One region of the Sediminibacillus dalangtanensis genome, then DNA from elsewhere that is predicted to be linked to it. Evidence: riboswitches for the same ligand, from Rfam matches in the RefSeq annotation. Region 1 holds a riboswitch; each other region holds the start of a gene.
The links. Region 1 has a riboswitch for cyclic di-GMP ahead of ERJ70_RS15605 (response regulator transcription factor). Riboswitches for the same ligand answer to the same signal wherever they lie in the genome.
Positions count from the first base shown of each region.

Region 2: linked by a shared signal. The riboswitch ahead of ERJ70_RS13735 (chemotaxis protein CheX) and the one ahead of ERJ70_RS15605 (response regulator transcription factor) in region 1 are both predicted to bind cyclic di-GMP.
Region 3: linked by a shared signal. The riboswitch ahead of ERJ70_RS18530 (anti-repressor SinI family protein) and the one ahead of ERJ70_RS15605 (response regulator transcription factor) in region 1 are both predicted to bind cyclic di-GMP.

Region 1 covers NZ_CP046956.1:3,140,948-3,150,919, reverse strand. The annotation lists gene glcD (glycolate oxidase subunit GlcD) at 1-508, opposite strand, end outside; gene ERJ70_RS15635 (CdaR family transcriptional regulator) at 596-1,732, opposite strand; gene ERJ70_RS15630 (hypothetical protein) at 1,958-2,224, shown strand; gene ERJ70_RS15625 (hypothetical protein) at 2,460-3,008, opposite strand; gene ERJ70_RS15620 (TetR/AcrR family transcriptional regulator) at 3,170-3,754, shown strand; gene ERJ70_RS15615 (GNAT family N-acetyltransferase) at 3,774-4,937, shown strand; gene ERJ70_RS20055 (DUF1206 domain-containing protein) at 5,022-5,288, shown strand; gene ERJ70_RS15610 (DUF1206 domain-containing protein) at 5,243-5,956, shown strand; cyclic di-GMP riboswitch class I at 6,059-6,166, shown strand; gene ERJ70_RS15605 (response regulator transcription factor) at 6,351-6,986, shown strand; gene ERJ70_RS15600 (methyl-accepting chemotaxis protein) at 7,066-8,790, shown strand; gene ERJ70_RS15595 (DUF4083 domain-containing protein) at 9,003-9,188, opposite strand; gene ERJ70_RS15590 (GH36-type glycosyl hydrolase domain-containing protein) at 9,305-9,972, opposite strand, start outside.
Region 2 covers NZ_CP046956.1:2,728,351-2,737,707, reverse strand. The annotation lists gene ERJ70_RS13760 (glutaredoxin domain-containing protein) at 1-2, shown strand, start outside; gene ERJ70_RS13755 (ABC transporter permease) at 517-1,467, shown strand; gene ERJ70_RS13750 (iron chelate uptake ABC transporter family permease subunit) at 1,496-2,410, shown strand; gene ERJ70_RS13745 (iron ABC transporter ATP-binding protein) at 2,404-3,162, shown strand; gene ERJ70_RS13740 (siderophore ABC transporter substrate-binding protein) at 3,363-4,319, shown strand; cyclic di-GMP riboswitch class I at 4,657-4,742, shown strand; gene ERJ70_RS13735 (chemotaxis protein CheX) at 4,794-5,300, shown strand; gene ERJ70_RS13730 (methyl-accepting chemotaxis protein) at 5,426-7,120, shown strand; gene ERJ70_RS13725 (YczE/YyaS/YitT family protein) at 7,309-7,944, opposite strand; gene ERJ70_RS13720 (acyl-CoA dehydrogenase family protein) at 8,141-9,307, shown strand; gene ERJ70_RS13715 (fluoride efflux transporter FluC) at 9,346-9,357, opposite strand, start outside.
Region 3 covers NZ_CP046956.1:3,804,662-3,814,633, reverse strand. The annotation lists gene hxlA (3-hexulose-6-phosphate synthase) at 1-145, shown strand, start outside; gene hxlB (6-phospho-3-hexuloisomerase) at 156-701, shown strand; gene ERJ70_RS18560 (hypothetical protein) at 726-977, shown strand; gene ERJ70_RS18555 (carbon starvation CstA family protein) at 1,153-2,589, shown strand; gene ERJ70_RS18550 (hypothetical protein) at 2,650-2,982, opposite strand; gene ERJ70_RS18545 (MerR family transcriptional regulator) at 3,079-3,465, shown strand; gene ERJ70_RS18540 (phosphotransferase) at 3,512-5,107, opposite strand; gene ERJ70_RS18535 (alpha/beta hydrolase) at 5,320-6,876, shown strand; cyclic di-GMP riboswitch class I at 7,101-7,187, shown strand; gene ERJ70_RS18530 (anti-repressor SinI family protein) at 7,218-7,406, shown strand; gene ERJ70_RS18525 (DUF2628 domain-containing protein) at 7,548-7,862, opposite strand; partial or broken gene ERJ70_RS18520 (NAD(P)H-dependent flavin oxidoreductase) at 8,431-9,500, opposite strand; gene ERJ70_RS18515 (dicarboxylate/amino acid:cation symporter) at 9,634-9,972, opposite strand, start outside.

The sequences.
Region 1 (9,972 bases):
CGACTTCCAGTCCCATTACATAGTCACGGGTCACTCCGTATTTTAGACCACGCAGACCGCCGGAGTTTTCGTTAATGTTCCCGCCGATTTGCGAAATCTTCATCGAGCTTGGGTCAGGAGGGTAAAACAATCCTTTTGCCTCGACAGCTTCCATCAGCTCCAGGGTATTAACGCCTGGTTGTGTGGTTACGGTTAAATTTTCTTCGTCAATTTCCAGGATGTTGTCCAGATGTTTCATTAGGAGGACAATCCCGCCTTGAAGTGGTGTCGTTCCGGCGCTTAAGTTGGTACCGGAGCCTCTTGGGACTATCGGTATTTCCTGTTCACTACACCATTTTACGACTTGGCCAACCTCGGAAGCAGATCGTGGGGAAACGATCGCATCGGGCAGTGATTGGAACTGAGGAGTGGCGTCAAAGGAATAAACCAGTTTGCTGGCCTGGGAGGTTTCCACATTTTCTTTCCCGACAATAGCCGTCAGTACTTCCAAACCATTTTTTGTAAGCATCGACATTCTCCTTCTCTGCTATCTCATTTTCTTTAGTGTAATCGTAAAAGGCGGGCAATTGTATGGAGAAACATACAATAAATACATTTAATTTTTTGCTAATATTGTAGGATCCTCCAATAGTAACAAAGCCAAATAAAAAGAAACCTGGGATGAAAGCTGTTTAGGGTCATGGCCGGTAATCGCTTCAATCTTACTCAAGCGGTAATGAATCGTATTGATATGAACGTTTAGCTGGCGGGCAGTTTCTGCTATATGCAAGTTATTTGCCAAAAACACATTCAAGGTGGCCAAGAGATCTGAATGCTGTGGAAGCTCACCCAGGCAGCGATGGATGAAGGCGGTTTTGGTTGCTGGTGTCAGGTCTTCGATGCACAACTCCAACAGCAAATCTTCATATAGAACGAGGGAAGCCCTTTTTATTGCGATGGCAAGGGTTTTTTCTGTCTTCTGCACCAAGTGTCTCATTTTCTCTGGAGGTCCGGGCGGCCCCACTGCTATTTCTGGCAAAAATCCGAATCGTTTTATAAAGTCCTGCTGAAACCGGATCAGCAAACAGGAGTAATCGGCGGATACCTTTGTTTCCAGTGGTTTCGACTCATCATGTAAAAGCAGGCAGCAATCATTTCCCCAGCTAAGTACGATGTCGTTCGTTCTTTTTTCCAACCAATCCCGGGTGTTTCGATAAAATTCGGAGGCGCTTTTGTTGTCTGAGGCGGAAAAGTGGATAAGGGTACAGCGCTTCCAGGAGGACATATCGATACCTAATAGCCGTCCGTTGTTTAGGAATACTTCATCTGGTTTTTCCTGCTGAACCCAATCGAAAAGATATGCCTCCAGCCGCCGCGTTTTCCACTCTGCCTGCTGGAAGTACATATTTTCCTGAATCAGCAGCTCTGTCATTTTCTTTACCAGCGATCCAAAAGGCGCAACCGTTTCCGGGCGGCCGGTAATTCCGATGACACCGATGGGCAATCCTTCGAAATAGATGGGCAAGTTGATTCCGGCTTTTACCCCGGTCATGTTCGCTTTGTCCGCTTCCGAAAGAATCAGCTCTGTTTTTCTTTGGCAGGCTATTACAGCACCTTCATGATAACTGTCGATCCGGTCCTTATCTGTGCTGGCGATGATGATGCCATCAGGGTCGACAATGATCAGGTGTTCATCGAGTAGCGGCTTCACTTCTGATACGATTTTTCTGCCTAATGCAGGGGTCAAATACATGACGGCATCCCCTTCGTGTTTAGTTTGATAGAAAGCTAGAAAACTTTTAGCACTAATTTGTTTTTTTGGGCGAGTAAAGTCCTTGGTAAGATTTTAGCAAACAAACCTGCAATCGTATACAACGTTGTATTACCGCCCTTTTTTTCGGTGAATTCGTTTAATTCAGATGCCTACTGGCCATACTAATGCTAGAAACTACCAAACCGGAACGGAGGTCTGTAGTAGATGAAGGATGAAATCGCACTGAAGGAATTGTATTACCAAGTGTTGAAGACGTGTTTTGCCTATGAAATCCATATGGAACCTGGAATGACCTTTATCGATATGTGGAAAGCGCTTATTGTAAAGATGGATGACCAAACAAAAGCTGTATTGAAAGCAAGGCTTCAGGAGGATGTCCAAGAGAAGCGAGGCACCACTTTTGAAAAGATGCTGTTGCTGCTAGAAAGACAGGAAAAAAGCTTGAAAGAGTCCCGGAAGCAGATTGGATGATGGAGGGATATGAATAAAGCTGTATAGAGTCGAAAGCAGGCAGGTAAACCAGTAAAAAGGCTTTCATCTGGTCGTTGAAGCACGAAAGCAGGCAGATAAACGGTAAAAAGAACTTCATTCGATAGAAGAAGAGCAAGCAGAATAATTTTAACGTTTCTACTTTTTCTAAGTTCATCCGCCCTTTCGTTTTCTCTATCAAGGAGGTGGGCAAGGCTCTTGTGCTTTTGTTCTATTATTACCTCACATTTTTTTGTTTCCGGGGCCAAAGGAAGTAACTGATGGTGGCAAGCGTATCAATTCCCAAGGCCAATGCCCACACTCTGATTATTCCTGTTAAAGCTTCCGTTCGCTCTGTATCTCCAATTATAAAAATCGTGGCAGCAAGCAGCCCGGCGCCGATGACAAAAGCCAGTATATGGCGCAGCCATCCTTTCGCATAATATTTGGCATATTCATATCCGTAGCGTTTTTGCGGTTTTGATTCCTGCTGCTTAAGAATATAATATTGGAAGCGTTGGTCGGCCCATGCTATCATACTTTTCCCGAATGCAATCGAGCTTCCGATATAAATAGCGGCTATACCGTGAGCAGCAGTGGCCTCAGCTCCCCGATATAAATCAAAACCTGCCAGAATCAGCAGAATTAAGTCAATTACCGGTGTCATCGCCAGTAAAACGAGTCCTGCTTTCTCTTTTTTCCATAAGTAACGGGTGACCAGACCAGCAATGATGGCAATCCAAAAGGCAATTTCACAGACAATGATCAACCAGACAATACCATTCAACTATCTTCCCTCCCCCTTGAACTCTCTATCAACTTTTAAAATTTTCTCCTATCGTTTTTTAGTACGGTTGTATCAGATAAAAAAAGCATAGCACATTCAATTATTTAATACAATTGTATTAAATAATTGAATGTTCGTTTCCGAATTGCTATCGTAAGAATATGCCAAAAAAAGTGAATCATGAACAGCGTAGAAATAAAATAGCAGAAGCAGCATGGCGGGTCATTTTGGAAAATGGAATGGAAGGGGCGACCGTTCGTAAGATAGCAGAAAAGGCAGGGCTGTCACTTGGGGCCCTGCGCTATTATTTTTCCAACCAGGAGGATTTGATTCTTTATTCCATGCGTTTAGTCAAGGAAAGAGCTTCGGAACGAATCGAGCGGATTATCCACCGTGACGGATCGCCCAAACAGAAGATGCTCGACGTTTTACTGGAAATCGTACCAACGAACAAGCAGACCAGAGCAGAGATGGAGGTGTGGTTTACGTTTGTCAGCTATGCCCGTTATCACCCTCACTTATTGGAGGAGGAAGGGGATGGCATTTTAGCAGCTATTCAGCTGATGTTTGAGTATATGGAGACAAATGGTTTGCTACGGCCAGGTGTCGATAGGCAGCTTGAGATCGAGAGACTGTATGCGATGGTCGATGGATTGGCGCTTCACGCCATGCTGGAACCGGAACGGTTAACCGAAAAGCAGGTGGAAAAGGTCATCGCCAGTCAGTTGGAAGTTATATGTGAGTAACGAATGAAAGGGGAGATGGATGATGACAGCAATACAACGATTGACTGAAAAGGATTTCCCGGAGATTTTCGCTTTGTCCCAATTTGCCTTTCAATATGAACTGTCTGCGGAGGAAAGGCAGAAAAAAATAGAAGAAACAAAACATCACAAAATCTGGGGCTGGATGGAACAGGGAACACTTGCCGGCAAACTGCACCTCCATTCGTTATCCTGCTATCTGAACGGTAAAGAATTTGCAATGGGTGGAATCGGCAACGTAGCGACCTGGCCGGAGTATCGACGCCAGGGTATCGTAAAGCACCTGTTGCATCATGCGCTTCTTGACATGAAAGAAAATGGTCAAACATTGTCTTTCCTGCACCCGTTCTCCTTTCCTTTTTACCGGAAATACGGGTGGGAGCTGGCCTTTACAAACAAACACTATTCGCTGCCGATCAACCAGTTGAAGAAAGACTGGAATGGAAGCGGCTATGTCCGCAGGGTGCAAAAAGATATCGGGTTGTTGCACTCCCTTTATAGCAGTTTCGCCAAGAATTACAATGGCATGCTGGTAAGGGATGAACGGTGGTGGGAGCAAAGGGTGCTGACTGGAAACGAGCAAATCGCTGTGACCTATAATGAGCAGGATGAAGCCGAAGGGTATCTTATTTACTACGTCAAGAATGACATTCTCACTGTTGAGGAGTTTGTTTACTTGTCGTTAAATGGTTGGGGTTTACTCATGCAATTCATTGCCAACCATGACTCGATGGTGGAAAAAGTGGAAATGGAAATGCCGGAAAATGATTTGTTGCCTTTGAAGATGGATGAGCCAAGGTTTCCGCAGGAGATTAAGCCTTATTTCATGGCCCGGATTGTCGATGTGCCAGCATTTCTGAAAGCTTATCCTTTTCGGTCCAAAAACGTTTCGCTGCCTGTTCACCTGCATGTGGAAGATGATTTTTTGCCTGATAATGCAGGGAGTTATCGCATTGAGGGTGGGCAAGTTGTTCGCATCGAAGATGAAATTCTTGAGGAAAACGCCATTTTCTGCACAATCCAACAGCTTACTGTGATGCTTCTTGGCGCAAAGCGGCCTTCGGAGTTGTATGCTGCGGGAATGTTCAGCGGCAGCCCCAAGGAAGTGGAATTGCTTGATGAAATGCTGCCTGTCCGGCAGACGTATCTTACAGACTTTTTCTAGTTGGAGACTAAGCGGCAAGTTTTGCTTCTTTTCGTAAGGGAATAATGTTTTATACTTCAATCCTTGCGAAAGAAGGGGATAAATATGGATATACCTTCCACGAAGGCAGAAATAGACCAACAACATAAACAAGCAAAGCCATGGATCCGTCGTTTTGGAAGGATAGGATACATGGCACAGGGAATTGTATTTGCCTTAATCGGATTCCTTGCTTTGCTGGCAGCTGCAGGATTTGGCGGAAAAACCGCTGGTACGAGCGGTATGTTTCAATCGCTTGCCGCTCTTCCGCTCGGTGAGATCCTGGTTTGGATCATTGGAATCGGACTGTTCGGTTATATTGTCTGGCAATGATCAGAGCATTTAAAGACCCGGATGACTATGGAAAGGGGATACGGGGATTGGCCATTCGTACCGGCTTCTTCATCAGCGCGCTGATTTATGGCGGAATTTCGTTTAAGGCGCTGAAAATCGCGGTACATGCAGGAAGTGGCGGGAATTCTGAGCAGACAATGTCGGCAAAACTTTTATCCCAGCCGTATGGTCCGTGGCTGCTTGGGATTTTTGGCTTTGTCGTTTTTTGTTTTGCCATTTATGAAGCGGGTATCGGGATAAAAGGCAGTTACATGAAAAAGTTCAAGCAGGGCGAAATGGAGGAAAAGGAAGAAAAGGTTGCAAGAATCGCCGGAAAAATCGGGATGATTTCCCGGGGAATAGTCTTTGGGCTTATCGGTTTCTTCTTTGTGCAGACAGCTGTCACAACAAACCCTGATAAAGCAAAGGGTTTGGATGAAGCGTTGTCTGAGCTCGCTCAGCAGCCGTATGGCAGTTGGAAGCTCGGCGTCGTTTCGCTTGGCTTTATATTATTCGGTCTGTACCAGGTTTTTCGGGGGACGTTATCAAAAAATGGATTATGGAAGCTAAAGAACAGCAGGAGTGCCGATTGTTGGACATCCCTGCTATTTTTTATTATTTATATCCCTTTTATAAGACACAATATTCCGAAAAATGCAAGCGATTAAATTTTAGAAATAAAAAATATCTGCATTATTTGTAAATTTATGTTGAAAAGTGAAAAATGACACAGTATACTTACTAAAGAACTACAAACGAATGTGAATAATTTCTGATAAAGGCAAACTAATCGAAAGGTTAGGACGCAAAGCCCAGGGTCTAAGGTTATGTCATGAGTCATTATACTCACGCGTAATTATGATCGCCTGGCTGCCAACACTTGATTTAATAGAAATCAAGCTATGTCTGGCTGTTCCTGATTAGGAAGAGCTATTTTTTTGGGATTTTTAGTAAAAACGAGGTGATGTGTTACTGTCTGGATAAAAATGATGGTTTGGTTTATAGGGGGATGAAGACAGAAATTTTTGGGGAATACGAAGGAAAGATTGGTGTGAGTTGGAATTGAATATTATTGTGGTGAAAGATCGTTGTCTATTAAGAGATGGTATTATCAATGCATTGATGAATAAGTATCCATCTCATTCAGTCAAAGCTGTTTCTTATAGTGAATGCCAAACCCTTATGCAAGTTGGGGAAACTGTAGACCTATTGATCGTCGACATTGACACAGATAGTCATTCCATTATGGAATTGATTGATTGGCAGAAACAAAAAGAAGAAAAGGTGATTGTTTGGACTGCAGATCCCGATATTTCCAGGCTGAACGACTGGTTTCAAAAGGGGTTGGATGGCTATTTTTTCAACGGCATGCAGCCAGAGGAATTGTCGAATGGTATTGATTGCGTCTTAGAAGGTCATGTATATGTACATCCCAAGCTCTCGACGGTTTTGTTTCAGGATTACTTGAAGATTTCAAACAAGGTGGTCGAACAACCAGTCGGAATTCTGACAGAACGGGAATGGAATGTACTGGAGTTGCTTACGAAAGGCTTTAGTAATGATAAAATTGCCAAATTCTTATTTATTACAGAGAAAACAGTTAAGAATCACGTGAGTTCTATCTTTAGAAAACTAAATGTGCCAGACCGGACGAATGCCGTTTTGTATGCATTACGGCAACGCTGGTTTTATCTATAAAAAATTCAACAGGGAAGTCACATAAAATACAGCTGCCAGAGAACTTACTGCTGCATGCTGCAACAAGGGGTAGAGAAATATGTGGAAAAAGATTAAGTTACCCAGCCTGAAGTTTTCAAATGTGAGCATTGGCTGGAAGTATGGGGCCAGTTTAATTGTTGTTTTTATTTTGTTCGGTATCTCTGCAGGTATTGTTACTACCCTCATCAATGGGATCGGCAATAATATTGATGAAGTGGACAGAAGAGGAGACCGGGCGATAAAGGTGACAGAAATGGGTTCCCTGATCAGATCCAAATCGGTACGAATCGCCAGTTACTTGAATAACGATGATTCTCGCTACATAGATGAATATAACGAGCGTATGGATCGATTTAATGCGTTAGAGAATGAATTGAAGGCGAAAATGGATACATCCGAAGAAAAGGAACTTTTTTCCCAAATCCTGGAGAACGACAAGCGGATGAACGATTTGTTCCTGGAAGTGATCATTCCGGCAGTGGAACAAGATGAAGCATCCCTGCTTGCAAATTTAAAAGTGGAATCCGACCAGCTTCGTTCAGAGACTGTGCAATTATTGGATAGCTTGCGGGAAACAGTAGTTGCTGATCGTCAATTGGCTATTAATGAAGCATCAAATAGTTCCGCTGTAGCCAGAAACGTATTACTTATAGCGATGGCAGCCTCTGTGGTTTTAGGTGGTTTGCTTGTCTTTCTGATCAGCCGTTCTGTTATCATGAATATGAATAAAGTCATTTATGTCAGTGATCAGATTGCCGATGGAAATCTGGCAGTTGATTCAGTTGATTACGATGGTAAGGATGAAATCGGCCGTCTTGCTGCTTCTATTAACACGATGGGTTACAGTCTGAAGGAGATGGTAGAGAAAATTGCCGGGATCTCCGAAACAGTTAGCGGTCAAAGTGAAGAATTGACGCAGTCGGCCAACGAAGTGAAGGCCGGTTCCCAACAGGTGGCTACCACTATGCAGGAATTGGCATCAGGTTCAGAGTCGCAGGCGAACAGCGCTTCTGAATTGGCCTCTGTTATGGGGGATTTCTCTCAAAAAGTACAGGAGGCAAATGAAAGTGGCGCCCATATCGACGAAACATCCAGCCGTGTGCTCGGAATGACGAAAGATGGAAGTGGCTTGATGGAGTCATCGATTGAACAAATGCAAAAGATCGATACAATCGTGCAAGATGCAGTGAAAAAAGTGCAAGGATTAGATTCCCAGTCACAGGAAATCTCCAAGCTTGTATCGGTGATCAAAGATATCGCTGAACAAACCAACTTGCTTGCGCTGAACGCTGCGATTGAAGCCGCTCGTGCTGGTGAACATGGAAAAGGGTTTGCAGTTGTAGCCGATGAAGTAAGAAAACTGGCTGAGCAGGTTGGAGTCTCTGTAACGGATATTACAAACATTGTAAGCAATATCCAGACGGAATCCAGCAATGTAACAGAGTCGCTACAAGGTGGCTATAAAGAGGTTGAACAAGGGACTAGTCAAATTGAGAAAACGGGCAAAACATTTGCTAGTATCAATAGCTCTGTTTCTGAAATGGTGGATAGTGTCCAAATGGTTTCGGGCAACCTGGCGGCCATCGCTGCGAAAAGCCAGGAGATGAATGCCTCGATTGAAGAAATAGCTTCAATATCTGAAGAGGCGGCGGCAGGGGTAGAGCAAACCTCGGCATCTTCCCAGCAGACCAGCAGCTCGATGGAGGAAGTCGCCAACAGTTCCGAACAGCTTTCCAACTTGGCAGAAGAGTTGAATGGGTTAATAAGACAGTTTCGATTATAAGCTTATAGCTTGAGACACGACTAAAATATAATGCTGGGACAAAAGCATAGTGACTACAGAGAAAAACGAACGGAGATTCGAAATGCATTCGAACTCGTTCGCTTTTTCTTTTTAATCTTCTATATCCCCTTTAACTAACTTGGAAAATAAAGCATTCTAAACCTCTTTTGTATAAATACGGTACTCCGGCAAGGTACTTTAAGGTTAAGTCGTTATCGTCGTTGATCATCCGATCTTTCTCTGCCGTTTAACTGGTCTATTTTTTTCTCGATTCGGTCTAATTGTCTCTGCCGCTTTGCCTGGGAACGGAACACCGAGACGAACAACATCACAATCAAAACCAAGATGAGTAAGTAAACAAACTGTACGAGCACATCTCCCCACAGTAAATTTCCCATAAAACAATCCCCCTAGTATAAATGCTAATTTCATTTTACCAGAAATTAACTAATAAAGAGAATAAAATACCGGCAACATGACTAAAAAGAGAAAGTCAGTTGCCGGAGATTTTCTTTTATAAATAGATTTCCACGCTATTTTTATCTGTCTGCAATGTTCTCTCCAATTCTGCCTTTTTGACAATAAATCCACCTTGCCGGTAAGGATTGGCCTCTACATCTATAGTCATTTTTTCGCCATTGACAAGCACTTGTCTTTCTTTTTGGCCAAGGTGGTAAACAAAGGTGACCGGCTTGTTCAGGAAACGGAAGTCGAATACGAGATTGTCCATTGAATCCGGGAGAACCGGATCGATGACAAGATCGCCCGACTGCTGTCGTATTCCTAGTACATGGGTAATTAATTGATTCATATAGATTCCTGGTCCGCTGGAATATATCCGCCAGCCGCCCTTCACTGCAACTTCCCCGGTACGGAGTTTTCCGAAATTATCCTGGGCATCATATCGAGTTTTGAATTTGCCGTCAGAGCTGCTGAAGTAAGCATTGCTCTGACGCAATTCAGCATTCGGCACGGCTTGATGGATTTGGATCGGATTAATGACATCCAAGCCGCTCCAAGCTTCTCCCGCTTTTCCTAGTTTGGCCATTGCCTCGACAAAACGAATATGGGCATGGACATACTGCAAACCGATTTCTCTGCCAAAGTTAGCTGCCTGTTCTGCCCGTTTAAAGTGGGTACTGACACCCCCGGAATAATTAGCCGGCCGGTTCATCAATCGGA
Region 2 (9,357 bases), 410 kb from region 1:
AGTATAGAAAGGCTGTTTTCGTAAAGATGGTGAGGTTTGGATAATGTGGAATTAGCACTCAACCTGCAAAGGATAGGAAGAGGCAGGAACAGGAACCGCAGGAGAGTTAGTTCACATTTTATATCCAATACTGTTAAAACTTCTGAGAAAAGAGCCTATAAAAAACCCCATACATCCTATTATCCGGCTGCATGATTTGCAGGCGGTTTTTTTATCGGTCTACACAAGGTATAGCTGTCAACGCTTTTGAATCGAGTCGGGTGGTCTATCGATCAAGAGAGCTGCAGGAAACAGACTCGATTTTTCTTTTCATGTAGGAAGGAACCATTCCAGTGATTCCTTAAAGAATCAGCATGGTTTCTTGCTTAATCCACCTAAAAAATCTGATATTTTTCGCTAGTCCGTTGACAGATGAAAATTACATGATAATATAAGGGTAGCTAATTGATAATGAATCTCATTATTGATTGGGTACCGAGTTTATTTTTGAGCAGACGGAAAGTGAAGGATTTATTTATGAAGTTACGTTATTTGGCACTGGCATTACTCGTATTATCTTTCGCGTCATTATTCATCGGAGTGACAAGCTTGTCACCTTCCGATATATTTCATCTCACAGGAGACCAGCTGGAGATTTTGTGGGTGAGCAGGATACCAAGGCTTATCAGTATATTGATTGCCGGAATGGGAATGAGCATATGCGGTTTGATTATGCAGCAGCTGAGCAGAAACAAATTTGTCTCTCCTACTACGGCTGGAACTATTGATTCGGCCAGGTTCGGCATTCTGATGTCGTTGATGCTGTTTTCTTCAGCAGGACCATTGCAAAAGATGATGGTTGCTTTTTTCTTTGCTTTGTTGGGAACCTTTATTTTTATGAAAATTCTCGACAAGGTAAAATTCAAAGATGCCATCTTCATTCCACTCGTTGGATTGATGTTCGGCAATATTGTCAGCTCGATCACTACTTTTTTTGCATATAAAGAGGATTTGATTCAAAACATGTCATCCTGGCTGCAAGGCAATTTCGCCTTGATTATGCAGGGGAGATACGAAATATTGTTTATCAGTATTCCATTGCTGGCTATTGCTTACCTTTACGCCAATCGCTTTACGATAGCCGGTATGGGCGAGGAGTTTTCAACCAACTTGGGGTTGAACCATAAACAAGTTGTCAATATCGGTTTGGTGATAGTCGCACTGGTAACTACGGTAGTCGTTCTGACTGTCGGAATGATTCCTTTTCTGGGTTTGATCATTCCGAATATCGTTACTATTTATCAGGGAGACCATCTGAAAAAAAGCCTTACTCATACTGCTTTACTAGGTGCCGTATTTGTTCTTGCCTGTGATGTGATCGGCAGGGTGATCATTTATCCCTATGAAATTGCCATCGGTGTCACCGTCGGCGTAATCGGCAGCGGGATTTTTCTATACCTGGTATTGAGGAGAAAAGCATATGAGTAATCGAACAAAACTAATCATCCTTACAGTGATGTCTGCTGTCCTGGTGCTCATCTTCCTGTTCGGAAGCGCAGGCAGCAATTGGGACTACATATTGCCAAGAAGGACAACGAAGATTTTGGCTATCGTGCTTACAGGCGGAGTAATCGCATTTTCAACTATCATTTTTCAAACCATCACCAACAATCGGATTCTCACTCCGAGCATTATCGGTTTGGATTCGCTCTACTTACTGATTCAAACGTTTATCATTTTTGTATTTGGATCTAATAGCATGATGGTTTTAAATAAAAATTTCAATTTCATTCTTTCTGTCGGCATGATGGTCTTGTTTGCCGGAGTGCTTTATAAGCTGCTTTTTAAACAGAGTGGCAAGAATATTTACTTTCTCCTTTTGGTCGGACTGATTTTTGGTACCTTTTTTGAGAGCCTGTCGACTTTCATGCAGGTTCTGATCGATCCAAATGAATTTATGATCGTCCAGAATAAAATGTTTGCCAGTTTCAACAATGTAAATACCGACTTGCTTACCATTTCATTTGTGCTGGTGTTGCTGATAGCGATTTATTTTTGGCGTTTTTCCAAGTATCTGGATGTGATGGCACTAGGAAAGGAACAGGCAATCAATTTGGGTGTTGATTACGATTATGTGGTCAAACGGATGCTGGTCATCATTGCAATTCTGGTGTCGATATCCACGGCACTGGTCGGCCCGATAACCTTTCTTGGCCTGTTGGTGGCAAATGTGGCCCACGAATTCTTGAAAACCTATCGCCATCGCTACCTGATTCTTGGGTCTGTTTTAATTAGCATTGTCGCCCTTGTCGGCGGACAGCTGATCGTTGAACGAGTGTTTAGCTTTTCCACGACCTTGAGTGTAATCGTCAATTTTGTCGGTGGTGTTTACTTTATCTATCTTTTATTAAAGGAGAGTAAAGCATGGTAGTTGTAAAAGAGGTTTCCAAGCAATATGGAATGAAAAATGTAGTGGATAATGTATCAATGAATATACCACGAGGAAAAATTACTTCTTTTATCGGTCCAAACGGGGCCGGTAAAAGCACCCTGTTGTCGATGGTCAGCCGTTTAATAGCGAAAGACCATGGTGAAATTTTGATAGATGGCCAGGAAGTGAGTGAAAGTAAAAACAAAGAGCTGGCCAAGAAAATATCGATTTTGCGTCAGTCCAACCATATAAGTATCCGGCTTACTGTAAAAGAACTGGTCAGCTTTGGCCGCTTCCCTTATTCCCAGGGAAAATTAAGCAAAGAAGACAAGCGATTCGTCGATGAAGCAATTGCCTATATGGAGTTACAGGACATTCAAGACAAATTCCTCGATCAGTTAAGTGGAGGACAGCAGCAGCGGGCATATATCGCCATGGTCATTGCACAGGATACAGAATATATTTTGCTCGACGAGCCGCTGAACAATCTTGATATGAAGCATTCCGTGCAAATCATGAAAGTCTTGCGCAGGCTGGTCAATGATCTTGGAAAAACGGTCATCCTCGTCATTCATGATGTAAACTTTGCTTCTGTTTATTCTGATTATATTGTGGCATTAAAAGACGGAAAGATTGTGAACAAGGGACCGACAAATGAGATTATTGACAAGGCGGTCTTGAAAGAAGTGTATGATATGGATATCGATATCCAGGATATCGATCAATGCAGGATTTGTTTGTATTTTTCTTAACACTGTGCATCAAATGACAGGATAGTATAGTGACTTTTCGGTAGCACTGCCAACTGCAGTCCTGAATGGCATTCTGACAGTGGGCCCCAAGTAATAACTGTTCCATGATGTCGAAAGGAAAGCAGGACGACAGTGCGAGGAAGACGAGCAATGCTTTATCCTGTCTATTAAAAACATATTTTAACAAGAGGTGAAAGGTTATGACAAAAAGATTAGCAGTGCTAATTTCCATTCTTATATTAGCTGTGTTTACAGCAGCATGCGGAAGTCAGGATTCATCCAGTGATGATGCTGCGGCTGCTTCAGATAACGGGGAACAGGAGACCGTTACGGTCGAGCATGAATTAGGCAAGACCGAGGTACCTGTCCATCCAGAAAAGGTAGTGGTATTTGACTTTGGATCACTCGATACATTGAAAAAACTTGATGTCGATGTAACAGCCGTACCAAAGGAAAATCTCCCTTCTTACCTAGCTGATTATGATAGTGAGGAGTATGAAAACGCCGGTACCCTTTTCGAACCGGATTTCGAAAAGTTAAGCGAGATCGATCCTGATCTAATCATCATTTCTGGCCGTACTGCCGAAGCATATGAGGATTTGAACGAGCTGGCACCTACCATCCATCTTGGTGTCGACACGACCAGGTATATGGATTCTTTTAAAGAAAACGCAACAGTACTGGGAGAAATTTTCGGTAAAGAGTCTGAAGTGGAAGAAGAACTGGCTACAATCGACGAGCAAATTTCCGACTTGAATGAAAAAGCTTCCGCAAGCGGGAAAAATAGTTTAATCATCCTTACCAACGATGGCAGCATCAATGCTTACGGTCCTGGTTCCCGTTTTGGCGTGATTCATGATGTATTTGGATTTCCGGCAGTTGATGAAAACATCGAAGCTTCCACACATGGACAAAATATATCTTTTGAATACTTAGTAGAAAAAGATCCGGACTATTTATTTGTCGTGGATCGGAATAAAGTAGTAGGCGGTGAATCCTCTGCCGAAAAAACATTGGATAACAAACTAGTACAAGATACAAAAGCATATAAAGAAGAGAATATTGTTTATCTGAATCCAGATTATTGGTACCTATCCGGCGGAGGATTGATTTCCGTGTCGGAAATGGTAAACGAAGTTGCTAGCAGTATGGAATAATCACATAAACACCGGACTTCCAAAAGGATTCCGGTGTTTTTTATTCGCTCTGTGATATTACCCTTTTCAGTTCCAACGATCCTAAATGAGCGGCAATTTTGATTACTATTATTCATTCCGTCGATGAGGTGAAACAGGAAGAGGAAAAAATCACATTCAATTTGTTTTACTGCCTCTGATTCAGCACTTGGGCTTTTTCATTAAGATGGGGAAATTACCACAACAATGGAAAGGATACAATTTATTTACTAATTACACAAAAATATGTTGAATTATGTCGAAAATATATTATAATGAATGCAAACCAACTAATACTTTATACTTAGTCAAAAAGAACGAACGAAAAGGGCAAACTCTTTGAAAAAAGGGGACGCAAAGCTTAGGGTCTAAAGCCTCCGAGGCTATGATCGCCTGGCTGCCGATATCTTTTCAACTAGTCTATGGCTATTCAGAGAACGGGAATAGCCACTTTTTATGACTATTTTTGTTAGAATATTCCGAAAATGGGGAGTGGTTATCATCGTAACAAGTGAAAAGAATCGAGTTGTAAAAGAATTATACAATGAAACATTAAAGTCTATTCAAGCTGTCATTCCGTTGGAAGCAGAAATAGGCAAAGCAAAAGTACTAAAAGAATCTTTGACGATTCCTTTCGGCGTAGTAATCGAGGTAACGGGAGATGTCGAAGGTACTTTGGTTTTGAAAGCCAACGATGGTTTATTTGGATCGATTGGTGAAGCAATGTTCGGCATGCCGCTGGAAGGAGAGATGCTCCACTCCTTTTCGGGTGAGCTCGGCAATATGATTGCCGGCAGCATGTCAACTGGTATTTATGAAAAGGGATTGGAAACAGACATTACTTCTCCTTTGGTTACTTCGGATGGGCATAAGGTACTTGGAAACTTTCATCAAGCCCTACAGGTCGAGTTGATCTTTGAAACCATTGGCAAGATGGAGATCGCTTTGTTGATCCATCCATAAAGCATGAAGAAGTCTTGCAGTTGGAAATATGGAAAAGAAAGGATTGATGCAGCGGGAAAATATGCTTACTAGTGCCGTGACTGTAAAACAGCTTTTGGCCTAATTCAAAGGGAGAAGGTGAAGCAATGAAACTATTTCAATTTAAACGGTTAAGAACAAAGATTTTGGCGGGCTTCTCAGTAGTTATTTTACTAGTAATCGGATTCGGACTTTATAATTATTTATCACAAGAGAAGGTAAACCAAGATACCGAGTCGATAGTCGCGGAACAGCTCCCTTTACTAATCGCAGATGAACGGGCTGCTTTCCATATTGCAGAAATGATTGCGTTGACTAGAGGATATGTGATCTATGGGGATCCGGACTATCTGGAACAATTTGATCGATATGCCGAAGAGCTTGAGCAGATGGAAAAAACGATTTTAGCTTTAAGCGATAATGAGCAAGTGAAACAATTGGTCGCCAAAGGGGACGAATGGGAAACGACGGTCCGGGAACAAGTATTTGCCGTATATAAGGACGGCGATGAAGACCAGGCGATTTCTAATTTATCCTTGCAGGTTAAACCGCTGGCTGGGGAATTGATGGAAGGTTTCAATGATATGGCTGTGCAAAGGGAAGCGGAAATCAAAACAGTCGGAGACGGTCTGGTTTCTTCAGGGAAAACAACACAGATTACCAGTGTAGCCATTTCCATCCTTGTTGCTGTGGTTGGTATCTTGATAGCAGTTATAACTGCGCGTATGATCACCAATCCCGTATCTCGGGTGATGAAACGGATGAAACTGGTTGCGGAAGGTGATTTGAGCCGTGAACCTCTGAAAGTTCATTCCCGGGATGAAGTCGGGCAGCTAGTAATAGCAGTCAACCAAATGAACGAAAATATGCGGGAATTGGTGACAGAAATCACCTCGGTTTCAACGACCGTTTCTGGACAAAGTGAAGAATTGAGTCAATCGGCAAATGAAGTAAAAGAAGGAAGCAACCAAGTGGCAGTCACGATGGAAGAGCTTTCTTCAGGCTCGGAATCGCAGGCTAATACCACGACAGATTTGGCTGCATCAATGGCCGGTTTCACGGATAAAATTAAGGAAGCGCATGAAAGCGGGAATACGATTCATGAGAAATCCGGAGGTGTCCTGAAGCTGACGGAGGAAGGCAGCCATAAGATGCATTCTTCCATTGCACAAATGAGCCAAATTGATACCATTGTCAAAAATGCCGTGGAAAAAGTAAAAGGATTGGACAACCAGTCAAAAGAAATATCAAAACTGGTTGGAGTCATAAAAGATATCGCGGAGCAAACCAATTTGCTTGCATTAAATGCCGCTATCGAGGCAGCGCGTGCAGGTGAGCAAGGAAAAGGCTTCGCAGTAGTGGCCGATGAAGTAAGAAAACTTGCTGAACAGGTATCTGCTTCGGTAACAGATATTACTGGTATCGTCACTAGCATACAAGCAGAATCCGGTTCTGTCGCCGAAGCCCTTCAAGGCGGATATCAAGAAGTGGAAAACGGGACAGCGCAAATCAAATCAACCGGACAAACATTTGACGGCATCAATCATTCCATAAATGAAATGGTCGACAGTGTCACGGTCATAACTGGAAACCTGAACAGTATCGTGGAAACAAGCGGGCAAATGAGCCAGTCAATTGAAGATATTGCTGCTGTTTCAGAAGAATCGGCAGCAGGCATCGAAGAAACTTCTGCTTCCATTCAGCAAACAAGCAGTTCGATGGAAGAAATCGCAGACAGGTCGACAGAACTCTCCAGGCTGGCTGATAATTTAAATGGATTGATTGGACGTTTTAAAGTGTAATGCAAAGACCCATTGTTTAAAAAAAGAACATCTGTTATACCAAATAGAATCTTTCGGTTTTTCAATCTGCTTTGCTAAAAGCATTGAAAAACAACAAGCGCAGCCCATAGTCAATTAAATGACAAATGGACTGCGCTTGTTTATTCAGCACGGATTTTTATCCAGATACCTCTGTGAGCTCTGTTTCTTCAGCAATGAGGGGCAGTATGTTTTCCCATACTTACCTTATGCTTTAGCGTTTTAATATAGGGGAGCAGAATGCTTATCAAAACGCCGCTGAATAGGGCATTAATCAAGGTGCCTGGACCAATTGCCCCGCTGCACAGAAAAGCTAAAAGAACCAGAATGATACTTATCAAAGCTCTTGAATAGGTGACGCTCCATCCGGTGATTTCCGTAATCACAATCATGGAGCGGTCCATAGGATTAGGTGCGATTCTTGATTGAAGATAGGTCGCCACTCCAACAGCCGTGAATAACAACCCTGCAGTGAAACAAACCGACTGTCCGACCAATTTTTCCGGCTCTATCCTGTCATTTAATAAAAATACCCAGCCATCAATACCTACACCGGTAATAAAGGAAGTAATCAAGGCACTAAATTCGGGACGGCTCTTTTTGGCTAAGGCATTTCCCACAATCATGGAAAAACCCACAACAATCTCCCAGGAGCCGATTGTCAGTCCGAAGGTGCGATACAATCCGACCAGCAAGGCATCGAATGGAGATGTTCCTAAGTGCGATTGAATGGTTAAACCAATCCCTAAGGTGAGAATGATCAGCCCTGCTAAATAAAAAGGACTTTCCTGTTTAAGCGTCTGCATAATTGGTCCTCCTCCTTTTTCCGGCTATCCTTGTTAACTATACCAAAGCTAAAGGCATGCTGAAAGCTGAAGGTTTGGTGATGTGGATTAATTTATGAGGATAAGAAACACAAGTAATCCAAGTTGAAAACTTGTCATTTAAGAAATTCCTTATGTAATATAGAAGAAGAAATGGAAATGAAGGACAGGAGTGATAATGGTGTCGTATTTCTTAAAGGCATTCGTTGAAAATCAACGACAGCAGGAGCTGCTGGAGACAGCTGACCGTTTGGCAGCAAAACTAAAACAAAGAACGGAAGAAACAGAACAGTCGGCTCAGTTTTCGCCGGAAAACCTACAGGATTTAAAAGAAGAAGGATATGTAACGCTTCCGCTTCCAGAAAAGTTTGGCGGAAAACAAATCAATTTGAGTGAATTGCTGATGATGCAGGAGAAATTGGCGGAAGGAGACGGATCTGCAGCGTTGTCCATTGGCTGGCATATGGGAGTGGTAATGGAACTCAGTGAACAACAGCTATGGCGACAGGATCAGTTTGAAGCTTTTGCCCGTGAACTCGGAGAAAAAAAGCTGGTTGTCAATCGAGCTGCATCCGAGCCGGCCACCGGAAGTCCCACTCGTGGGGGCATACCCGAAACAAAAGCAATCAGGCAGGATGATCATTACATTGTCAATGGAAGAAAAACGTTTACCACCATGGCCAGCGTACTCGACTACTATCTCGTAACTGCTTATGTAGAAGAAAAAGAAGCAGTCGGCTCTTTTTTAATCCCGCGTGGTACACCAGGAGTCGAGGTTGAACATACCTGGGACACCATGGCGATGCGGGGAACGGGCAGTGATGACCTGGTCCTCAAGGAGGTAAGGTTGCCTGAACAGGCTTTGGTTGAAGTGAATCAAGGAAAACCCTCCAAACCGAAGGGCTGGCTGCTTCACATCCCGGCATGTTATCTGGGGATCGCAGTGGCCGCACGCAACGATGCTGTCACCTTCGCTAAAAATTATCAGCCAAACAGCTTAAATACGCCCATTTCCGAAGTATCGCATATCAAGCAAAAAATCGGCGAGATGGATTTGAAATTATTACAAGCACATTATTTCATGTACGCGGTCGCACGCAAATGGGATGAATCACCTGAGTCGAGAGAACAGCTTGGTGCAGAGCTTGCAGCAGTCAAAACATCCGTAACCAATGCGTCCAATGAAGTAGTGGATTTGGCACTACGGATTGCTGGTGGCAGAGGTTTGTCGAAACAGTACAACTTTGAACGCTATTATCGCAATGTGAGAGCGGGACTTCATAATCCGCCAATGGATGATATGGTCATTCAAATGCTTGCCGGAAAAGCGTTGAAATCTGTTTAAAATAACAGCAGCCTGGCTGATCCGGGCTGCTGTTTGGTTTAATGGAACAA
Region 3 (9,972 bases), 660 kb from region 1:
GGGGATAAAACGGGAAACATTGCCTGAAGTAATGAAAGCACAACCGGACCTCATCATTGTCGGCGGTGGCATCACTAGTAAGGATGATAAAAAAACGGAAGCAGCCAAAATCAAGCAAATGATTGATGAAGGCGTGAACCAATAAGATGCAGACCATGGCCTATACCGACGAAATTTTAGGAGAGCTGAAACAAACCCTGAATAGGGTGGATACTCAGCAGGTAGAGGGTTTGGTGAATGCTATTATTGGCGCTGAGAAAATCTTTGTTGCAGGCGGTGGACGTTCTGGACTTATGGGGAAATCCTTTGTGATGCGGTTGATGCATATAGGATTTGAACCTTACGTAGTCGGAGAAACGGTTACCCCAAGTTTGTTACCGGGAGATTTGTTTATTGTCGGCTCCGGTTCAGGCGAAACACAGAGTTTGGCAGCCATGACGGAGAAAGCAAAAAAAATTGGTGCAAGGGTTGCCGCTGTTACTATAAACCCCGATTCCACGATTGGAAAAATGGCTGACAACGTCCTAGAAGTCCCGGCGCAGGCAAAAGCAGACAACGCTAGCGGAAAATCCATCCAGCCGATGGGGTCGTTATTTGAACAATCGCTGCTCCTGTTGTTTGATTCTATTATATTACGACTTATGGAAAAAAAGGACATGCAATCAGACAAAATGTATGGAAGACATGCCAATTTAGAGTAAATAAACAAGGTGCCAGTGTAACCGTTGCTGGCACCTTTTTCTGTTCTATTTTCAGTAAATCAATCCCGCCTGGAAGAAGATCAAATTGTCGTCAAAGAAGAGCAACTCCGGCTGGAAGAAGAGCAAATGGCGGGCAAAGAAGAGCAACTCCGGCTGGAAGAAGAGCAAATTCGCCCGGAAGAAGATCAAACCCCGGCCAAAGAAGATCAAATCCGCCTGAAAATTGAACCTTTTCCATCGTTTCCTCTCCCGGGACTGCTTATGAATATAACGTAATATGGACGCCGAGCTAAACAAAAAGAAGATCTCTTAGGAGGTTCCTTCGTTAGGTGACCGTGTAAGCCCTTTAATATACTTAATAGTAACTTTTTTCTGAAAATTATATTTACTTTCTCCGAAAACATGTTAAGATTGTTCATACTCTACTAGATTTTCAACAGGAGGATTGGCAATGGTAACATTTTTTGCGGCACTCATCTTACTTATTCTCGGTTATGTATTCTATGGGAAATTTGTAGAACGGACTTTTGGAATCGATGATCAAACACTTACTCCTGCCTATACTAAGCGGGACAATCTGGATTTTGTACCGATGAGCTGGTGGAAGGGCAACCTCATTCAGCTATTGAATATCGCCGGTCTCGGTCCGATTTATGGGGCGGTAGCAGGTGCCCTTTATGGGCCAGTGGCATTTATATGGATCGTAATCGGCAGTATCTTTGCCGGGGCGGTACACGACTATTTTTCCGGCATGATGTCGCTTCGCCATAATGGCGCACAGTTTCCGGCACTGGTAGGCCGTTACTTAGGAAAACCGGCGAAGGTGTTTATTAACGGTCTTTCGCTCGTGCTGATGCTGCTGGTTGCAGCCGCTTTTACAGCGGGACCTGCCCAGTTGATTTCGCAAATAACACCGCTTAGCTTTATGGTTGCTTTGATCATTATCTTCGGGTATTTCTTCTTAGCGACTATTCTTCCTGTCAATCGGATTATTGGCAAAATTTATCCGTTGCTTGGAGCGATTTTGCTTATCATGGCGGTGGCCGTTGCGATTGGTACGATTGTATCCGGCAAACCGATGCCGAACCTGACGATGGCGAATCTCCATCCAGGGGATCTGCCAATATGGCCATTGCTAATGGTCACCATTTCTTGCGGGGCGATTTCCGGGTTCCATTGTACCCAAAGTCCAATTATGGCCTGTACGATGAAAAAGGAATCTGATGGACGTAAAATCTTTTATGGAGCAATGATTATGGAAGGGGTAATTGCATTGATTTGGGCGGCTGCCGGAATGACATTTTTTAACGGAACAACTGGTCTTTCGGAAGCACTAGCTGCAGGCGGTCCGTCCGGAGTGGTGAATGAAATTTCTACCTCGTTACTAGGTACGATTGGCGGGATTCTTGCCATTTTCGGAGTTATCATTCTGCCGATAACAACCGGTGATACGGCACTTCGTTCATCCAGGATGATTGCTACGGATGTTTTGTCTAAATTCTATCGGATGGACAGCAAGTGGAAAGTACTGCTTGTCACGGTTCCGATTTCCATCCCGGCATTTTTCCTGGCCACGATCGATTACACGTTTCTATGGAGGTATGTAGGCTGGACTAATCAGGTCGTGGCCACAGTAATGCTCTGGACTGGAACTTTGTATTTGCTGAAGAATTTCAAGCTGCATTGGATTTGCGGCATTCCGGCTGTTTTTATGACCGGTGTTGTCTGTATGTACATCTTCTATGCGCCCGAAGGCTTGAACCTTGATTACCAGCTGTCTGCCATTATCGGATTTACGCTTACCTTTGTTGTCATTCTGTGGTATGCCAGCCAAATCATCAAATACCGCAGTATCAAGCAGAAAAGTGCCCAATACAACATCGCGTAAGGAAAAGCGTCTTCCGGAGATTTACCTGGAAGACGCTTTTTTTAAAGTCGAATGGAAAGGTTATAGGCCCGATACTTGGAGTACGAGATTGCATGCCATCCATCCCCCCGTAACGAGGTAATGCTGCCAGTTGTTCTTTCCATAAAGAAAGTAGCCATTACACACTCTCGAAAGGATTACTGCTGCCATTCCGAATATCATCCATTTAATTGGAGCATGCATGATAAATGCGAACATCCCCAACAGGAGAAAGCTCAAATGGGCGAAGGTCAAAGCGATGATTTGGAATGGCTGCAGCTGGGGAGCCAGACGATCATTGCCGGCTCCTAGGAAAACAAAGACACCGGACAGACTGATTAATGAGAACAAAATAATCAAGATACTGCTAATCAAATAAATCTCTCCTTTTACTATTGATGTAAAGGTAGATTAAACGGTGGGGTCGACCCCACGTCAATAGTTTTGGTGGAAAGGATAGGAGGCTTCTCGATGATGAGAATCGGAGAATTTGTAAAAGAAATGAAAACGACAAAGGACACTGTTCGTCATTATGAAGATCTTGAATTGCTTGAACCCGCATGGAATAATGGCCAGCGGTTATATGGATTGCAGCAAAAACGCGATTTTGAGGCAATTCGGGAAATGAAATCACTCGGACTTTCATTAAAGGATATTCAGGCTATCGTTAGGTTGAGGCGGATGAATGGCTGTGGTTCCGAACATTTAATAAAGGGTGTTTCGGAAACTCTGATGGTAATGCAGGAAAGACTGGGAGAGGAAGAGCAGGCAATAAGGAATAAAAAGCGGATGGTAAAAGAATTGCTGGGAGCTTTACGAAAAAGCGAGCTGGAAAGGAAGCCATCAACTTCCGGCTAAATAAACAGAACCGGAACTAGCCAACAGCTGTCCCGGTTTTATGTATCTAACGCTTTTTTTGTTTCCGTTCGGTAAATAAGCGAAGCGGCATGGTAATCCGCCACGACTTGCTATTCAACACCCCATCTAGTCGCTCCTGCAAATGGTCCCGTTCCTCCTGGATGATGTCCAGCTTTTGCTCCAGCTGCTTGATTTTTAAAGCATTTTCGTCTTCTGGCAAGGATAGGTTTTTCTCCACATGTTTCCCTTCTTCCGTTTGTGAAAATTCCACTACCAGTCTTTCCAAGTCTTTAAGAGCAGGTAGCAAGTAAATAGACAACTCGGTCTCTAGCCCTTTTCGGCCAAGCTTCTGGAAATAAAAGAGTATGAGTGCGTATAAAAAGAAGATTTGTTCCACTTGAGAGAGTCTTCCTCCGGTTTGATCATCCTCCAAATATAGTCGTTTCACTTCCTGGTAAGGAATCAGCAGGCTCGTAAACAGCCTGGCGACATCGATAAAATGTGGTCCCGTTGTAAAAGAAGTCCAGTCGATGACTTTCGGCGATCCGGTTTTTTTGTCGATCATCACATTTTGAAAAGCAAAATCGCCGTGCAACAATGCATAATGTTTTTCCGGTTCGATAAATTCATACAATCGGCATCCCACCACAACCGTCTTCAATCGCTCGATGATTTTCCTGACACCGTTTAGGTAACGATGCTGCTTCATGATCAATTGTATCGATTCAAACATTTTCTCATTATAGATTGCCTGATGAATCTGGGTGAAAAAATGTACGACCGAAATGGCACGGCCTTTTTTGTATTGGAAAACATAATCAGGATTTGGATAGCTGTTGTTAAGCGACTGAAAACCAATACTGGATAAACGCTGGACTGCCGGGATAATCGTTTTGATATCTTTTTGTGCAGCCGGGACAGCATCTATCCATTCAATCGTTAAATAAGCGATTTTATCGATCACTTGTGCATCGATATACTTCGGTGCCAAGCCTTCCAGTTGCGGAAAGTCTGCGGACAATTGCTTGTAGAAGGTTTCTTCCCGGCCGGCGCCCACCTTGTTGTTTTTATAAGAAGCAATTTTTGTAAAGTATTTCTTTCCTTTATAGTCGTGGATGAAGGCACCTAAATTGTTCTTCCCGTCCATGAATACATAGGTCGAAGAGACCTCCTCGGGATTTGTTGCGAAACCGGCTTGGATTTTTGTTGTCAGCTGTTTGAAGGAAAGGCCGTGCTGCTGCTCCAATGCTTTCCGATAGGCTTTTTTTGCCTGCTTTGGTTTCTCTAAAAACGAATAGGTCCTTCCCAATCGGAAATGGTAGTTTGGTTTGTTGGGGTTTTTCTTGATCAGGGATTTTGCTATTTCTTCAGCAGTCTCCCATTGCCCTAAAAAGTCATAAAGGTTATGGAATTCCAATAAAATCCGTTCACTTTCAGGATGCTGTCGTTTTCCTGTTTGCAGGACTTTTTCTGCCTTATCTGTCTCTCCGGTAAAACGCAGACTGCGCGCATAAGCAGCAAATACGGTAGCATCACAGTTTTCCTGGTTGTTTTTCATGTACTGCTGAAAAAGTGCTGCCGCTTTCCCCCATTGGCGCTGCTTTTGATAGTTTTTAGCCACCTGCAATGCGTTTTGCTCCATCGATTCACCTACTTGTGTCTGGTTCTAAGGATATCCTTTCAAGCATACCATAAACTGGCAGTTTCTTGCATGCTCAGGAAACATCTCTCCACCAAGCTGTCGTTTGGAACCCCAAACGACCGAGTATAAAGGAATTTCCACACTTTTAGCGAACCATAGTAGTAAGAAAATTTAGTCATTTTTACTTAGTCTACCAAACAGGAGGCGGTCGAATGTCCTGCATGAAACGTGGTGATTTAACGATTCATTACCAGTGGATTGAATCGCAAGACCCGTTTGCCAACGAAACGCTGATTCTTATCCATGGAGTTGGCTTGGATATGTACTCATGGGATTTTGTCATTCCTTATTTTCGTAAACATTATCATATTTTACGCTATGATTTGCGAGGTCATGGAGACAGCGATGCAGGCAGGGAGAAAAGAAACATCGATTTGCTGACAGAGGATCTTACCTTCTTGATGAAGGAATTATCAATAGAAGCATATCATTTAATCGGACAGGGGCTGGGTGGGTTTATCGGTATCAAGATAGCGGGGCAGCAGCCTGACCAATTGAGGACAGTGGTATTGTTCAGTGTACCCATCCATTATCCGAAACAGATGGGGGACAAGGTTGTCAGTCAGAGGAAGTATATGGTTGACGGGAAGGACAACATGCTGGCCATGGGAAAAGAAATCGTCGATAAAGCTTGCTATATACCCACAGAAGCAAAGGCTTCTACACTGCTGAATGCTTACAAAAAGGTATCTACGACGGTCTACTTTGAATTGTTCCACACCGGTTTTGGCCCAGATGGGGTCGAAAACCTACGCAGGATAAGGGTTCCTATTCTGATTTTGTCCGGTTCAGAGGATATTATATTTCCACCTGAACTTTCCAGTGCCATCCTGAATTTTAATCCGAATGCAAGGTGTTATACCGTGCCTGAGGCTGCATTCATGATTCAAATGGATCAGCCAAAATTGGTTGCCGACTGGATCGACGGTTTCATCAAGAAACATCGGAATTCCACTTCTTTCATCAGTTTGCAGGAATATGACTACCAAAAACACCTGACGTCTGAATTGTACTCCGAAATAAGAGGGTTGATGCAGCAGGAAATGGAAACATCCGGACAGGACAATATTCTTCTGGTAAATACGATCCATGGTTTTTCGGTTTATTTGAATGGTAACCGATTATTTGAAGGATGGGGAAAACGGAAGGCGAAACAGCTCCTAATCTATTTGAGCATTCAACAATCAGCAACCAGAGAGGAGCTTTGTGACCTATTCTGGCCTGAAGCCGACTTGGACAACGCCAGGAATCGTCTGCGTGTAGCATTGCATCATTTGAAACAGTTGTTGGAAAAAAATAATTTTGCCTATGAAAGTCCAATATTGATAACGGACAGGGAACATGTTTTTCTCCAAGCAAAAGTAAAATCGGATCTCCAGAGTCTAATCGATGCAATCCGTCTGGCAAATCGCTTGAAAGGCGACGAAGAAAAGGTGGCAAGATTTAAACAGCTGCTGTCTGAACAGAGTGAAAACATGATGCCTGGATTATATGAAGACTGGTTTCTTGAAATGCGCAGCTGGATTGAGAAGCAATGGGCTGACATGGCTTTGTTTTTGGCCGACTGGTTTGAAGATGCAAGGGATTATAAATCAGCTGCTTTCTATCTGGAATTATACGGTAGCTACTATGGTGAAGACGAGGAACTGAACGATCGGATGCTGTATTTGAAGGAACCTCGGAATTCATATAAAAACAAACTAAAATGAAGGAAACCGAAAACTGCCGCTAGGGGTATTTTTTGGTCCCTGATGGGAGGAGTTTTCCATCATGTCTGTTTTTTTGGTTACCATTTAAAAAATTTCTTTATCTTTTTCGGTCCATTACCCTTTTTAAAGGGTTATGTAATGAAGGTGTAATGAGTCATCTTGTAAAATGGGGTTAAGAAAAAATCGAATGTCAGGGTTCTCATTCATGCTTCTTGCCGGAAAAACTCAGATAAAGGCAAACCTGTTGAAAGATAGGGACGCAAAGCCACAGGTCTTCTATTGGTAACAATAATGACGGCTGGGCCGCCTGAAATACATATGTATTTTAGGAGGGAATTACCGTGGACTTTTATGAAAAGCTTGATCAGGAGTGGGTGGATTTGATGGTAGAAGCGAAGGATCTAGGGATCGGGATAGAGGAGTTGCAGGAGTTTTTAAAAAAACAAGGTCAGTTTAAGCGGAATGTCACGTACTATGCGTTGATTGCCAAACAGGAGCAAAGCAAGGTGAATCAAACCGGGGAGGCCTAATTATTTTGTGCTGATCATGTCCATTCATAAAGAAGGGAAAATCTGGTTATCACCGGGGATAACAAATAAACGCTTGGATAATGATAATGAATTCATCCAAGCGTTTTATCTTGCGTTCTCCACTGAAGCTAATAGAAAAGGTTAAGCTGTTGGAGAAAGGATTTGTTTTTGCTCTAATTGCGCTTTGGCTGTTTCATCAGCAGGTTTGTAGCCTTTCTCGATAAGCTCTTTTATGTAGATTTTGTTATAGACAAAGGAAAAAACTACCCCGCTTATCCAAGCCCCAATTCCTAATGTAAAAGAACCAAGAATGGCTTCAATTATGAACATAATCGCCGCCCATTTTAAATCCCCGCGGAACAAGGCAGGGAAAAATCCAAAAAAGAAAGTAGTCCAACTAAAGCCTACCTTCACTACTTTTGTTAAACCCGCTTCATTTTGCAGTGTAACTTTCATTCCACTCATCCTTTCAATTTTTTTAAAATAGAGTAAGAATGAGAAAAAGCAAATAAGAAAAAAGAACTATAAATTCGGCAAACTATACTCTATTTTTTTCTAATATACTACATAATACCTATTCTGTTAACAATTATTTTCACCACAAGGATTTTTTTCATGAACGAACCCGATGGAAAATGCCTTATGCATGAAGGAGAGTGCCTGATGCACAGCCAATTTTATCGTGTTTCCGTTTATTGTAACGAAGGAGGGAGTTAAAGAGGACAGGCCTGACAAAATCAAGCCTGTTTTTACTTTGTATAGGAAATTATATATTTAATTGCCTATGGAGACTCCTGCGGGAACAGCACGAACTGAAAATCCCGGAAGACAGCGTTTTGTGCTTACTGAGGAAGTTGAAGTCGTGCCCGTGGAAAGCGAAGTATCTTGCCGCAGCGGTTGCAAACGCAACTCAATCAACAGAATGAAGGGAAGTCCATTTAAGGAAAGTCCACCTTACTTCGCTTTTACTAACATTGTCCAATCACCGAATCCATAAAAAGATTTTTTCCTATCCCTGTTATCATCATGATTTTTTGTTATGTCCAGCCTTTTGTTGCGCTTGAAATGCTCTCTGCTGCTGCTCCATTAGCCTTGTAACGATTTCCGCAGCCGGTAAATCCAAGGCCATCCGATAGCTTTGTCCAGCCTATAACGCCATTGCTTCCAGGTCCCCTGCTTCTGCCGCAGCTTTTCGAATCGGCTTGGTCATGTAGTGGACAAAAGGATAGGCTGCAGGGACAGCTCCTTCATTTTGCTGGATAAACGCATTTTTCAGCCCCCGGGCCCGTCTTCCGGTAAACGCTCGGGTTACCATTGTTCCCGAGAAACGGTTGCCTGCAAGTGCCTGTTTATGCAGGGGTTTTGCCCCACTCTCCGGACAACGCAAAAAGGCAGTGCCCAATTGGACAGCTTCCGCCCCCGCCCCGTCAGCAAAGCAGCAATATCTTGTCCATGCATGATGCCTCCGGCGGCAATCAAGGGGAGATCTACCTGCTGCTTAACCAGGCGCAGTAAAGGAAGGAGCGAAAAATCTTCCGTTTCGTCGTTGTTTTGAAACGTACTGCGGTGGCCGCCGGCTTCTATTCCTTGCAGACACAAGGCATCTGCTCCTGCATGAGCAGCTTCAGCGGCTTCCTCAGGCGAAGTGACGGTTACGATGACATAGCTGCCGCTTTGTTTTAATCTGTCCAGGACGTTGGGAGCGGGGCAGCCAAAGGTAAAACTGACAATCGGGATGTGCTCGTCGATTATTACTTCAAGCTTGTTCTCCCAGTCGTCGTCATCGTTTCTGGGTTCACCTGGGGACACAGCTAACCGCTTCGCTGTGTGTTCTAGTCTGTCGGCATAGGCGTGGAGTGTTGCAGACTCTGCCGTATCCTCGCTTGGGACAAATAGATTGACTCCAAAAGGGCCGCTCGTTAGTTTTCGAGTTTGCTTGATTTCCTCCCGCATTTGCTGAGCGGTCTTGTAGCCGGCAGCAAGGAAGCCGAGTCCCCCGGCATTGCACACCGCTGCTGCCAATGCTGGATTCGCTGTTCCCCCGGCCATGGGTGCTTGTATGATCGGATGCTTAGAAAAGGATGATGGTGTCATTGTTATCCTCCTGTTTTTAAGACTGTTAATCTAATTACTTCTCTATATGGAGGAGAATCCCTTCAATTAAAAAGATTATTTAACAGCAAAAAGCCTGCCTACACCAAGCGTAGACAGGCTGGGATAACAATGATCATCCATTGGCAGCTGTTTTTGGTTTTCTTGCTTCGGTTTTGTCAATAATCGAGGTGCCGACCAGGTCGCCGGTGACATTGAGGGCGGTACAGCCCATCCCGACAAGGGCATCGATAGCTGTCAGAAGACCGACTGCTTCCATCGGCAGGTTCAGCTGGGCGAAAACCGTGGCGATCATGATGATTCCGGCCCCGGGAACACCCGCCGTGCCGATCGAGGCGAGTGTCCCGATTAATACAACCTGCAGCATATCCGTAAAGCTAAGCGGGTCACCGATTATATTGGCCGCAAAAACTGCAGAAACGGCGATTCGGATGGCTGCACCATCCATGTTTAT